3 regions of the Paenibacillus odorifer genome follow, and region 1 is predicted to be linked to each of the others. Evidence: riboswitches for the same ligand, from Rfam matches in the RefSeq annotation. Region 1 holds a riboswitch; each other region holds the start of a gene.

Region 1 (4,682 bases):
GCTCTTTGGCGCGGGGCCAAGGGTTCATGCCTCCCTCTTTTCGCCATAGGCCATTGCCGCCCACTAAAGAGAAGTAGAGCAAGGAGGACATCAGCAGGCTGTATAAAGCATAAATGATAAACATAATGACAGAGGTAATCTGTGCTTCTAGCCCTTCGCCTGTTGATTCAGGCAGCATATTATAGGTGCTGATCATCATGATTACAAAATAGGCTGAGCTTAGGAATACTCCACGTTTAAAGGAAGTATGCTCTCTTCTAAGAATACTGTAGACGAGTGCCAGAATTCCTAAAATCAGTGTGGGTATACCGTAACCGAATAATGTTAGCTTTTCCGCTAAAGAGGTCTGTCCTTGTACGTAGGAGGTATGCCAAGCTGGTGCAGTGAATCCGGCATTAAAGCTGGATACCTGCTCTCCACTGAAATCAAAATAATAGTGCAATAAGGATTCGCCGACCTGAACAGTACTATCCGTATACACTAGCCCATGGCTTCCTGTATTCGATTCAATTTGTAGCTTGGCAGGATTTACTTCCCATTCCTGAAGCCAAGGACGAGCAAGATTCTCCTTCTGCGCTAGAGTGAGGTCAGCTCCCTTGTCCTCTTTTGCACCAACGGAAGCGATGCCTGACCCCTCTTCGGAGGCAACTTTTGCAGCCTTTGAGAAAGCGACAATCTTACCGTTATACATATTGAGGTCAACGATGATTTGCGGCTCTTGCTCCGCTGAAGGAGTAAGCGTTGCACGAAAGACATCAAAAGGATATTTTTGATCCAATTTTTTCTTGGTGTAGTCCTCCACAAGCTTCTCGCGAGACATATAACCATAAAAGGAAGAGTCCGTCTCGTAAAGTACATTCCATTGATCGTTTGGTGCTTCGGTGTAGTTGAGCTTATGTTCTGCAAATAATATGGCTTGGTCACGGGCTTCTGCCTTGCTAATGACGGTGGTATCTTCACCTGTAGGGCTACTAAGCAGTGAAGGGGAAATCTGAAACATAATAAATAGAATAAGACCGATAATGCCCGAGATGATGAGCCTCTTGGAGAGGGCACGTTGCTGTATGGGCTGGCCGACGGGATTCATGTAACGCCTCCTTGTTATGTACTGACAATATTATGTTCCATTATAGTATTAGTGCCTGGCTGGTTACAAAAAACATTATATGTTCTTTTTATGGGTAATAGAGATAGTATAGAATAGTCATGTGAATTTATACCATGAATTTTATCGTGTTCATTTGTGTACGAATGGTGAGAATCGGTGTAATTGCAGGGAAAACACGGAAAAGTGATGAGAAAAGGTACTCCTTTTGATGCAGTCTCTTTAAACCGCATTTTTTCATGTGAATGAGCATTAATTGTGTCTTTGTGAATTCACTAAATAACGTATATAATTTGTATGCAATTGTATAGTAGCCGAATTTCTGGTGAAAACGGGGGAACCATAAGAAGTGATGAAAAGTGGAGTATACAAGATAAATGGCACTTTCATCAGGGGTGAATTTCGTTCTGGGAACGAATAGGGCAGCCTGCACAGTCCGAATCCGTCAGCTAACCTCGTAGGCTAATTTACTGCAGGAACCAAGTTAGCATTGGTTTTCCAGTGCTTTTTTTGTTGGAATTTTTGATAAGAAGGTGAGCATAGTGGCTTCACAGTTTCGCAGGATTTCTGAATTTAAGTTTCTGAAGCTCTCGCCGCCGCAGATACTGGTGCTTGGTTTTGCATCGATTATTCTGATAGGGGCCTTGCTGCTTATGTTGCCCATTTCAAGCACAAGCGGGAATTCCGTGGAATTTATTGATGCATTATTTACTTCAACTTCGGCAACCTGTGTAACAGGGCTTGTTGTGCTGGATACCGGAACTTCGTTCACGATTTTTGGGAAAACCGTAATTATGATCCTAATCCAGATCGGCGGCTTAGGGTTTATGACCATGGCCACTCTATTTTCACTGGTGTTAAAGCGTAAAATATCTTTGCGGGACAGGCTAATCCTACAGGAAGCCATGAATCAAGGCTCTATGGAAGGAATTGTGCGACTGATCCGGAGAGTCCTTATATATTCTCTTGTCATAGAAGGCTGTGCCGCTTTGCTGCTGTCTATTCGCTGGGCTTTTGATATGCCGTTGGGAAAAGCGATTTATTATGGCATATTTCATGCGGTGTCTATGTTTAATAATGCGGGGTTCGATATTTTTGGGGATTTTCGCAGTTTAACTGATTATGTTTATGATCCGCTTGTGAATATTATTGTGATGTTTCTGATTGTCTCCGGCGGGATTGGTTTTATTGTAATGTCAGATCTGGTGGAGTTTCGGGTAACCCGCAGGCTGTCTCTACATAGTAAAGTTGTCCTGTCCACCAGTACAGGGCTGATTCTGATCGGAGCTTTGGTTATTTTTATATTCGAGTTTACTAACACTCGTACCCTGGGTTCACTGAATTTTGGCGGTAAAATATTATCGGCCTTCTTTCAATCCGTATCTCCCCGTACGGCTGGCGCGAACACAGTAGATATTGCTGGACTTCGGCAGGCTACACAATTTTTTATAGTGATTCTTATGTTTATTGGTGCTTCTCCAGGCTCAACGGGCGGCGGGATCAAGACAACAACCTTTACGATGATGATTGGTGCTGTTATTGCTATGCTGCGTGGACGGGAAGATGTTGTGTTGTTCCGTTATCGGCTGGCTCAAGAGCGCATCTACAAGGCATTAACGATCACACTGCTGGCTTTGTTGTTAATTGCCTCTGTGTCGATGATACTCTCCACAACTGAAGACAGTAATTTCTTGGCAATCTTGTTTGAGACGACCTCCGCCTTTGCTACGGTAGGACTGACTATGGGGCTAACTCCGGAACTGTCAGCGATCGGTAAGATTCTACTCTGTCTGACGATGTTTGCAGGTCGGCTAGGTCCACTAACCTTGGCGTATGCACTCGGTCCCAAACAGGGTAAACCACTGTATAAGTATCCTGAAGGTAAAATAATTATTGGATAGGAGTTAATTAGAAATGAAAGCACAGCAATTTGTAGTAATCGGCTTAGGTCGCTTCGGTTCAAGCCTGGCGCTTGAGCTGATGGAAATGGGCTACGAGGTGCTCGGCATTGACCACCATGAAGAACGCGTGGAGGAAATGAGCGATCAGCTGACGCATACGGTAGTAGCAGATGCTACAGATGAGGGAATTATGCGCTCGCTTGGTGTACGGAACTTTGATTGTGGGATTGTTGCGATTGGTGACAATATGGAGAGAAGCATTCTGGCGGCCATTTTGTTAAAGGAGATTGGAGTCAAGCAAGTGGTGGCTAAGGCAATCTCCATCCTTCATGGCCGCGCACTGTCGCGGCTGGGGGTTGATCGGGTTATTTTTCCGGAGCGGGATATGGGGATTCGTGTGGCACACCAGCTGGTGACGCCCAATTTGCTGGATTATATTGAACTGTCCAAGGATTATAAAATTGTCGAGCTGACCGTGCCATCCTGCATGAACGGCAGAAGCTTGTCCGATTTAAATACAAGAGCTAAATATGGCTGCAGCATTGTTGCCCTAAATAGGGAAAGCGGAATAATCGTCGCTCCAACTGCCCATGATTATTTAAGTGAAGGCGATGTTATGGTACTCATTGGTCCTAATGAAAGTATTGACCGTTTTGAGAGTGAAGTTGTGAACCAAGAATCATAGTAAAAGAAGCTGACTCAAAAGTAGTGAATTCTACTTGGGGGCAGCTTCTTTTTTATGGAGTAAAGAGTAGGAAAAGTAATGGATTTTACTATGCCATATGACTATAGATCACGCGTAGTGATCTGTGCTATTGGGGTGTGCGGTTGACGAGTTGTTAGGTGTGATATTCGTACGGCTGTAGTAGATGATTTGTGGTATCTGTGACGGTGGAATATGGGCGATATGCGTTCTTTGTTTGTACGATGTACAGAGTGGGTGTAACTAATTAGGGAAAACCTCCCTAAAAATAGCCGCTATTCGCTCTAAATGAACGACATTAGGGAATTCCTCCCTAATAAACAGTGGGATTCCTTTATTAGTTACTCAATCAGCCGAAAATTAGGGGAGTTTTCCCTAATTATAAGTCTGCTGAACAGAAATCTCTAAATTTCAGGGAGAAATTCCCTAATTACGCAATAAGTGCTTCACTTATTGCCTCATCTGGAGATCAATAGGTGCGCCCCTTGATTCATTTGGTCCGGCTTTACTGCTCACGTTCTGTCAGAAACATCTCTTCGGTTACTTGCACCAGACTGCGAGCCGCCGTGCTCATGCTTCCATCGTCACGGTAAATCAGGCAGGTGGTCCGTTGAGTCTGCTCCAGCTCCTTGATATGTAAGGACACCAGTCCGCCGCCGTTCAGCAGCTCTGGACGCAGATAAGACTTTGGCAGCAACGCAGCCGCTTTGACAGTCGGAAGCAGCCGCACGATGGCTTCGAAGGAGTCAATCTCCATGCGCACATCGGGATCAATCCCGCAGCGCTGGAATAGATCGTCCGTCAGGCGCCGGTACCAGGTACCCTTTGAGAAGAGAATCATAGGCAGCCGGGATAGATTATCCATGGTTAGCTTGGAAGATAAATTTAAAGGATGCTGCTCTGAGACGACCAGTCGCAATTGATCCTCAAACAGAGAAATGCAGCGTAACCCAGGTTCTTGAATAGAGGAAGC
Region 2 (4,682 bases), 1.2 Mb from region 1:
CAACATCATGTCCTCCTACGCTCGTAAGTTCCGTTTCGAGCATCCTGCTACGTCAGATTTTCAGAAAGTCGTTGAGAAGGTAACCAAAAAATCATGGCAGACCTATTTCGATGATTACATTTATGGTGATGGAGCGCCTGACTTCTCAGTAGATACGATTACTTTTAAAAAAAATAACAGCGGCGATGCTCCAAGCTACGAATCATTAGTGAAGATTTCAAACAAAGGGAGCCATTACGTTGATGTTCCCGTGAAATTCACATTCGCCGACAGCTCTTCGGTGCAGCGGGTCTGGAACGGTGAAGGAGCAGAGACTACGTTGCAATTGTTAAGCGATAAGCCTCTTCTCTCTGCTGAGATTGACCCTGAACATTCCATCTTATTGGAGAGCAAACATCTAAACAACTTTAGGCTGGCGGAAATAGAGCCCAAGACGCTCTCTCGCTGGACATTAAGTGTAACTAAACTACTTGAAACCGTGCTCGGAACTCTTGTCTGGTGAGGTGAATGATTGTGAGAACATCGATAACCCGCGGCTGGCAAAGCATGAAGGAGCAATTTTATATTTTAATTCTGCTCTTCATCTACCGACTGCTCTGGGGCTACTTTATGTATGGTTTCATCCGATCTGCTATTATTCCGATTCTACTGCGCTATCCGGATAAAGACGCCGGAGGCAGCGGTATGGGCAGACTGTTATATTATATCGAGGGACAGTTCAGCTTGAATACGGACCCTGCGATACGCACTTGGTTATGGATGCTTCTGGCGCTTGTTGTCTTGCGACTTCTGCTTTCCCCTTTCATAAGGGCAGGATTGCTGCATGAGCTCCACCAGGAGCGAAAGGGCGAGCGTGGACTGTTCTTTTTCCCTGGCATGAAGATCTATGGACTACCTGTCTTAGTCTTTAGCCTAATCGAATGGGTGCTGACCCTGCTGCCGCTTTACTGGCTTGCTCCAAAAATGTACGGGCTGTTCTTATCCTCTTTGTTTAACTACGCTTTGTTACTTCATTTAGTACCATACGTATTGGCATGGCTTATATATATTTTTATCGTGCGCCTGTTTCTTCTATATATGCAGTTTGGTTACACCGGCGGTACAGGAATGTTCTCCTCACTGTTCATCTGCTTGCGGTCACTGATTCCTGCTATAGGTGTTTCCATTGTACTTGGTGCGGGAGGCTTGCTCTTACTGCTAGTGTGCGGACTGACGGGTCTGTTCTGTCCCGGCCTACCGGCACTTATAATACGGCAAATCTCACCACTACCTTCTACGCTCTTAAAAATGTGGGGAATCTCTGCACAATATCATCTATGGCGTAGCAAAGCATTTCCACAATAAATCAACCTTATTTGACATAATAAAAAGGTCCCAATTCCTGTATTTAGGAGCTGGGACTTTTTCTCAATACGGATAACTTAAGAGTATTTGCAAAATCGTAAAAGCTCTGTTACAATAAGTCCTGTGCTATTAGTAACAATTTTGTAATCAATTGAAACGATTCCTACATAACTAAATGTATTTATCGTAAGTGTAACTGTCGAAACGTCATTCTCTGGTGCTTAACACGCCTAATTCCTTTGCACCGGGAAGTGGGGGAACCATATTTTGGGTGAATTGATCTCGCTTTACAGGGATCATAGGGAATCTTCTACCGAACCCTTAAGCTAACCTCGCAGGCCTTGGAAGGAGTACATCTTTTGAAAAGACATAATTTAAGAAAAAAATGCGTCGCTGCGGCGCTAGGACTTGTAATGGCATTATCTATTGGTGGAGGAAGCGCCTTTGCCGACTCTAAAATGGACTCTGTAATCTCAAAGACTATTGGAGTTGCCTATAAAACCGGAGGTACAAGCACTGCCGGATTTGATTGCTCTGGATTTACAAAGTATGTATTCAAGAATGTGGGTCTTACTTTACCTCGTACATCAAAAGCTCAATATAGCGTTGGAACTGCTGTATCCAAAAGCAATCTGCGTTCTGGTGATCTAGTGTTCTTTAACACACTTGGCAATGGAGTATCCCATGTCGGCATTTATGTTGGAAACGGAAAATTCGCACAATCGTCCTCTTCGCGTGGAGTGACCATCACTTCACTCAGTCAGGCCTACTGGGCCAATCGTTATGTTGGCGCTAAAAGAGTAATGAGTACTTCAGCTTATCAAGCTGTAGCCTTCGATTGAAACCTTCCTCACAACTATAACCTCACAATTACAACTATATGAACCTGAATCTGATTATGCCCGTAATCAAATTCGGGTTTTTCTTTATTCCATAATATATTTTTACACTATTAGAGCCCAATTGAAACACGTTTATTTGATAAAAATTGCAATTATATTAAAAATTAGGTCATTATTAACGCTTACATATGCCTTTCTACCGTAAAAATGCCAATTTTTCTGCATTAATATGTTAAAAACGATTGCCAAGCGGCTTTCTGTTTGTTACAATTAGCGCAGTGAGATTTTAGTAACATTTTTGTAATCATTAAGTTGTTATTTACAAAGGTTTTGTCATGTATTGATTACAAGCTAATCCTAATCAACAGTATGAGCCGAGTTTCCTAACTATTAGGAAAACGGGGGAACCAACTTTGGGTGAATTGACCTCCATTATATAGAGAGGTCATAGGGGACCTTCAACCGAACCCTTAAGCTAACCTCGTAGGCATTTGGAAGGGGTATACACTTTTGAAGAAGAAGTTAGCAGCAGCAGTACTAAGCTTTTCCATCATCCTCACCATCGGAGCAGGAAGCGCTTTCGCAGATTCCAAAATGGATAAAGTGATTGACAAGGCCATCGGTACTAAATACGTATCCGGCGGTATATCCACTAACGGATTTGATTGCTCCGGATTTACAATGTATGTGTTTGATAAGATTGGCATTAACCTTCCACACCAATCAGGTTCCCAATATCAAATGGGCACAGCAATCTCCCGTGATGATATAAGAGCCGGAGATCTTGTATTCTTCAATACAAGTGGCAAAGGTGTCTCCCATGTCGGCATTTATGTCGGTGAAGGTAAGTTCGCACACGCTTCTACCTCACGCGGTGTTACGATTAGCTCTCTGAGTGATAGCTACTACGTGAAACGCTACGTTGGTGCCAAGCGCATTATGAGCACAGACGCTTACCAATCGGTTGCTGCTGAATCGGAAGACAATGATGATGTGCAATAAATAACGTACATAGGCTCTTTTCCAAGGTACTCTTGGAGGAGAGCTTGTTTTTTTGTCTTATTACTTATTTACCCCTCTCATAATTTGTAAAACATTCCCCTCATATAAAGTTTCTGAGTCGAACCTCCCCCATTTTGTATATAATTAATAATATAGCAATGTCCTCGTGAAAGGAGATCGTTGACCTTATGATAAATCCCTCGGTAACTTTTCATGTTGTTCCTATGGAGGCAATTCACGGAGAAGCTATTTGTAAGTGGAGCTATACGCCCCCATATAATATTTATGGCTGGATGCCGTGGGAGCAGATGCAGGCTCTTGGCATCGAGTTTGGTGATCCGCAGCTCCGGGAGGAACAATATATCTCCATATTAAATGAAAATGAGGTTTTGTGCGGATTCGCACAGTTGTTCCCGATGGAAGGAGTCGTCCGTTTAGGAGTTGGGATGCGCCCCGATCTATGCGGCCATGGTTTAGGCAAACTATTCGTAGATGCCATCGTCCAGACAGCCTTGAATCGTTATCCTGATCGTGAGATAGATCTGGAAGTCCTGACCTGGAACCAACGCGCCATTCGAACTTATCAAAAATGTGGATTTACGATTACAGATACGTATGAACGCCGCACACCTACAGGAGACAAACCTTTTTATTGCATGGTCTATGACAAATGATATTAAATACCAGATATTTCATAAGAATGATTGTATTCTCGTTCATTTTTTTGTCACAAACCCTATGATAACGCTTCACCATAAGCTATAATGTAGGGAGCAGCTTACATAGAAGGGACGAATTGGGATGCAGAAATGGATCATGAGCGGTTTGTTTTTTGCCGCCTGTGCCTTTGCGGTAGTACTCATGTTTACACTTCCGGGTAAAGAAGAGGTAGCAGAAGAAAATAAGCCCACGATGCCGGTAGTTCAACTGGACGCGGCAAAGGCAGAAGCAACCGTGAAAGCCAGCTGTATCACCTGTCACGGCGATCAGCTTCAAGGTGGAGTTGGACCAAGTCTTCAGAATGAAGGCGGTCAGCATGACGCTGAGGAAATCTACAGCATCGTCACCAAAGGACGTGGCCAAATGCCTTCCTTTAAGGAGAAGCTAGCTCCTGAAGAGATCGCCAACGTCGCACTCTGGCTCTCAGAGAAAAAGTAACCAGCCAAGCAACCAAAAACGCCCGTGTATGAGATAGGTGACTATCTGTGCACGGGCGTTTATTTTATGATTTTGGCTAAACTAATGATTTTTTTCAAAGGCTTCATTAAATTCATGCGCCTCTCGAAGATCTAGTGCTGTAATCCCATCTTCTTCATTAGATTTCAGGCGCAGGGTAACTGTTTTATAATCAATCGTAATATGTGGATGGTGATCGAAGGCTTCTGAAATCGTGGCTACTTCATCAACGAACGCAATGCCCTTCATATATTGGCTGAACATATATTTTCGCACCATAACATTATCTTCCAGTTTCCAGCCCTCCAGCTTGGTGAT
Region 3 (4,682 bases), 110 kb from region 1:
TCTTGTTGGCGGTAATATTGATTTAACAGGTACTCTCCTTGGACCGCTTATCAACTTTGCATTCTCGACTCCTCGTGCAGGGGTGATAACATCCCTTGCTGCTTATTTCAGTAATACCATAGCTTTATCGCTGCTTGGTACTACAATAAATGTAACAGCACAGTTGTACCAATCGGCCACACCAAATAACACATTTACTGCTATTCCAGGGGCATTAGTAGCGCTCCCACCTATCACAGGTACTATTAATCTAGGAACTTTTGTCAATGGAATTACAAATGATATCAATTTTGCTGTAACACCACAGACACGTCTGCTTATGGTATTCTCAGCCACTGCTACAGGCCTCTCCCTTGTAAATACAGTCACTGGTTATGCAAGTGCTGGCTTTACGATTGTATAATCATTAAAACAAATTCAAAAAAAGGCATCTGCCATTCCTTCTAAGGAGTGATAGATGCTTTTTTGGTAATATACGGTACACTTACTTGATCTTTCGGACTCAACTGCCGCTATTCGTTAATTTATCCCTGTTTAGAGAGATCATCGGACCTGAGAGGCGCTATTGGGCAGAAATGGTGCTCAATAGCGTCTATTTTGTACAAATAACGCCTATGGGGTCCAATAGCAACTCAAAAATAGGAAAATATTGCAAATAAGAGCGCTTGAGTCCGATAGTCTGTCAATGTCACTCCCCGCTCTTCTTCTCTCCTACTCATGTCCGGAGGCTGAATCCCTATTACCGAAACCTTCCTTTCCTTTGGTCTCGATCAGGAGCTGCAGATACGCTGCTTATTACACCTCCTTCTATACACTTACAATCACTACTTAGAGTCTACTGTTTCTTTCCCACGTCGGATGAGCTGCTTACTATGCCTCCCTCTATACACTTACCTTAACTACTTAGGTCTACCGTACTCTCCCACGTCGGATGAGCTGCTTACTACGCCTCCTTCTATACACTTACCTTCACTACTTAGGGTCTACCGTTCTTTCCCACGTCGGGTGAGCCGCTTACTATGCCTTCCTCTATACAATTACCTTAACTACTTAGGTCTACCGTACTCTCCCACGTCGGGTGAGCTGCTTACTACGCCCCTTCTATACTCTTACCTTCACTACTTAGAGACTACTGTTCTTTCCCACGTCGGGTGAACCGCTTACTACGCCCCTTCTATACTCTTACCTTCACTACTTAGAGTCTACTGTTCTTTCCCACGTCGGGTGAGCTATATTTGATGCTGTGGTAGGGTAGGGACATTAAGTGGCGTTCTAGGTACAATATGCTTGTAAATGTTCAACATCCACCGGTTAGTAAAATACCAAAGGCTGGCTCATTCGTAGATTTCACTACTGATGAGCCAGCCTTTAGTTAGATATCCATTATATTAGGGAAATCCTCCCTAATATTCATCGATAATCGCTTTAAAATAAGGTTTTTAGGGAAATCCTCCCTAAAAATTCATGCAAATACCCATTTATGGCTAAAAACATCCTATTATTAGGGAGGATTTCCCTAATCCACGTTCTAGGAGCCATAATTCCCTTCACTTTAGGGAGAATTTCCCTAATTCACGTGCTAGAAGCCATAATCCCCTTCACTTTAGGGAGAATTTCCTTAAAGTTCTACCCAGAAAGACGTCCCATAGCCAGCTCATTCCCCCTGGCTATGGGACGTCTTTTTCCACTTAAACGCTTCGCTTGTAAAGGTCTCCCTATAGATCAGCTAATCTGCTGACTGCCCTGCTGCTTCTCCAAGAAACGCTGAAGAATCGCATTGAATTGCTCCGGCTGGCACAGATTACTTGGATCTAATGCGTTCGGAATAATCGCCAACTGCGCATGTGGCAGCTGGGACACCATTTCCTTCATACAATTCACTCCAAATTCATTAAAGTCCCCTACAATACATAAAGCAGGACGTTTAAAAGCCTTTAAGCATCTGGTGTAATCAACATGGCTCGTAGCCAGCCTTTGCCGATAAAGCTCCCGGGGACGTTTGTCCAGCAGCCCTCTTCTAATCTCATTGTAGGCCAGACTCCAGCGCTCTCGGTACATCATCCGAATCGAAGGCAACACCAGCTCGCTTGGGAGATAATACATTAGCAAACTGCAATATGCTGCCATAGTTTGTATTTTCCCTACAATTGTTGATCCGTGAGTCCTACAGAAGCTGTCTGCGACCACAATTGCTTTTACACGCTCAGGATATTGTTTGGCAATATGCTGAACGACTAAGCCACCATAGGCGATTCCTACAAAAACTGCTTCACGGATACCTAGGTCATTCAACAGCATAATCAAATCCAGACATTGCGTCTCAATAATCTCATGTGGGGCCTCCAGCAGTTTACCAGACTTACCATTCCCCCGTAAATCGCACAAAATCACTTTATATTTATCGGAAAAATACTCCAGCTGTGGTTTGAACATACTGTGTGTTAATCCATGTCCATGGATAAACACAACCGGAGTGCCAGTTCCATTGATTTCATAATAGAGCGAAGTTCCGTTCAGTTTAGCGATAGGCAAAGGTAACACCTCTTTCATAATAAATTCTACGACTATATCTGCTTAAAAACGCAGCAAAAAACCACAGAGGGATTCTCTGTGGCTATTCATCACTAAACACGCCATTCATCCTCTCTCCATACGCTTACGAGGTTAGCTGTCGGATTCGGGCAGTGAGAGTTGCCCTACCTGCAGGGATGCATGTTATGCACCCGGAACAGGATTCACCCCATAACCAGTGCCGACTCTCACATCGGCTGCCAGTTGTTGGTTCCCCCGCTTTCCAGAAACGGAAATTAAGCGGATTGCTTATGTAATTGTAAATTTAAGATAATTGTCAGTTCTGAGATGAATCATACTCTTGTAAGGTTTGCTTGTAAAGGAGGGCTCTGGTCAAAATAATGTTGAAAGCAATGCTTTTCATTTCATATTGAGCATACTCTTCATTTTCTCTTTCTTTTGCTCTTGTTTACTCGTTTTATTTAAGAAAATGGCTCTGAACCAAGCCAAACGGAGGTTAAAACACCAGTACTTTCTATATAAAGGCCATCCTTTTCACTGGAGATATGAAAAAAGCTAAGCAGAATCAGAGATATTCCCCTGTCCACTTAGCTTCCTCTTACAATACTATGGCTACAAAAGATCGGCGTTTTTCAATGCATGCTCCCAGCTTGGAAAAAAGAACAGCGCACTTCTCATAAGCTCAGGATCGCTCTGCTTTACTTGTTTTTTACTGATCGAGCTTCCGTCGCTTTGCAGCTTTTTGATCCGACTTAATACTTCATCAGCCTCCAAAGGAATTTCCATTGAAACACTCCTTTCTCAGTGACCTGTTTCCCTTCATTTTCTCCATAATATGTTTATTTATTCCGTACTCTTTATTTCCCCAGATTAAACCATCTGATAGATGGGTTGTTCAGCAATGAACCGGCTAGGAAGCATGGGATATTTGTCTGCTAAGATTTCAGCTAAATATTTCATTCCCGGCGCTTCACTCTCCGCATGACCTAACATGATGAGCGCTTTAGATCTGCCTTGGTGCCCTGCATCCCGCACATATTCCGGAGTCTCCCACTCTGGTCCCTCTCCAGCAATAATTAAATCAAGATTGTGATCATTAAAATGCGGAATAGCCATCGTCCCGCCTCCTCTGTAACCTACTAATATCCCTACGCGTTTGCAGGACAGAGACAGGTCACCAGCAGCGCGTACATAAGAGATCCCTAGCTTACTTTTAATATACTGAGCAGCTTCCAGTACAGTCATAGCAGGAATAGTGAGAATCGTAGCAGCTGCTTGCTGCTCTTCCACGTATGCGGACCAATCTAGTTCTCCCAGCAAACCCACCATAATTCCATCCGGCTTTTGCCGATGCCAATAATCATGATAACGAAAAATAGCAATTTGGGAATGTTCGATCAGACTTTTTTTCGCATGATAAACCGGATCACCTTCTAACCACTCGCTCGCCGCATGATGGCTATAAAATACACCTTCATGCGTGATCAGCAAATTGGCTCCTAACGCTATTGCTTGCTCCACAACATTTTGTGTGGCAGAGAAGGCCGTAATAATCCCTGTGACTTCAGTTTCCGGTTCCCCTGGGTTCAGAATATCGACAGTGCCTTCTACCTGTTCCACAGTTCCCATTAAATCTTCCATAATCGCTCTAATCGTGAGGCTCACTATCATCATCCCTCGATTCGAAATCTAATAAATCTTTCTGCCTTTAAGATCCTCAATTCCGCTCTTGCGGTAAAAATACGTATTGATCCGATCTCTCCATTCCTGCGCATGCTCTGCTTGCTCTTCAAGACGTTGCTTCACTTGCATATACAATCCACTATCCACGCTGCCTTCAAGTGATTCCCATGTCGCTAGAAGCTGTGCAGCCTGCTCTGCCCCCTCGAAATGAGTATCGTAAATATGTTGTATAACCGTTTGCCCCGATTGCAGAACATGCGTGTATGGAACATGATGAAAGAACAGCAACAGCTCTTCTGGACAAGACGCTAGATTCTCATAGTTTGATGCATTAAGACCCATATACTGTCCACTATAACCCGTTCCCGATTTGACTGAACGATCCACACCAATGCCTTTATGATCCGCATAATGGTACGTTCCCCACTTGGCGTATTCATACCCATCCACATTCGGCCCATAATGAT

The links. Region 1 has a riboswitch for cyclic di-AMP ahead of PODO_RS24920 (TrkH family potassium uptake protein). Riboswitches for the same ligand answer to the same signal wherever they lie in the genome.
Region 2: another riboswitch for cyclic di-AMP. It lies ahead of PODO_RS00540 (C40 family peptidase); the one in region 1 lies ahead of PODO_RS24920 (TrkH family potassium uptake protein).
Region 3: another riboswitch for cyclic di-AMP. It lies ahead of PODO_RS25365 (alpha/beta fold hydrolase); the one in region 1 lies ahead of PODO_RS24920 (TrkH family potassium uptake protein).

Annotation. Positions count from the first base shown of each region.
Region 1 is NZ_CP009428.1:5,714,749-5,719,430, reverse strand. It holds gene PODO_RS24925 (CPBP family intramembrane glutamic endopeptidase) at 1-1,087, opposite strand, end outside; cyclic di-AMP (ydaO/yuaA leader) riboswitch at 1,408-1,585, shown strand; gene PODO_RS24920 (TrkH family potassium uptake protein) at 1,648-3,006, shown strand; gene PODO_RS24915 (potassium channel family protein) at 3,020-3,691, shown strand; gene PODO_RS24910 (LysR family transcriptional regulator) at 4,215-4,682, opposite strand, start outside.
Region 2 is NZ_CP009428.1:111,916-116,597, reverse strand. It holds gene PODO_RS00550 (M1 family metallopeptidase) at 1-502, shown strand, start outside; gene PODO_RS00545 (hypothetical protein) at 508-1,344, shown strand; cyclic di-AMP (ydaO/yuaA leader) riboswitch at 1,562-1,700, shown strand; gene PODO_RS00540 (C40 family peptidase) at 1,758-2,186, shown strand; cyclic di-AMP (ydaO/yuaA leader) riboswitch at 2,549-2,691, shown strand; gene PODO_RS00535 (C40 family peptidase) at 2,697-3,188, shown strand; gene PODO_RS00530 (GNAT family N-acetyltransferase) at 3,377-3,862, shown strand; gene PODO_RS00525 (c-type cytochrome) at 3,990-4,346, shown strand; gene PODO_RS00520 (4a-hydroxytetrahydrobiopterin dehydratase) at 4,428-4,682, opposite strand, start outside.
Region 3 is NZ_CP009428.1:5,821,847-5,826,528, forward strand. It holds gene PODO_RS25360 (exosporium glycoprotein BclB-related protein) at 1-403, shown strand, start outside; gene PODO_RS25365 (alpha/beta fold hydrolase) at 1,723-2,532, opposite strand; cyclic di-AMP (ydaO/yuaA leader) riboswitch at 2,638-2,824, opposite strand; gene PODO_RS31580 (hypothetical protein) at 3,145-3,318, opposite strand; gene PODO_RS25370 (Nif3-like dinuclear metal center hexameric protein) at 3,403-4,197, opposite strand; gene PODO_RS25375 (alpha-glucuronidase family glycosyl hydrolase) at 4,222-4,682, opposite strand, start outside.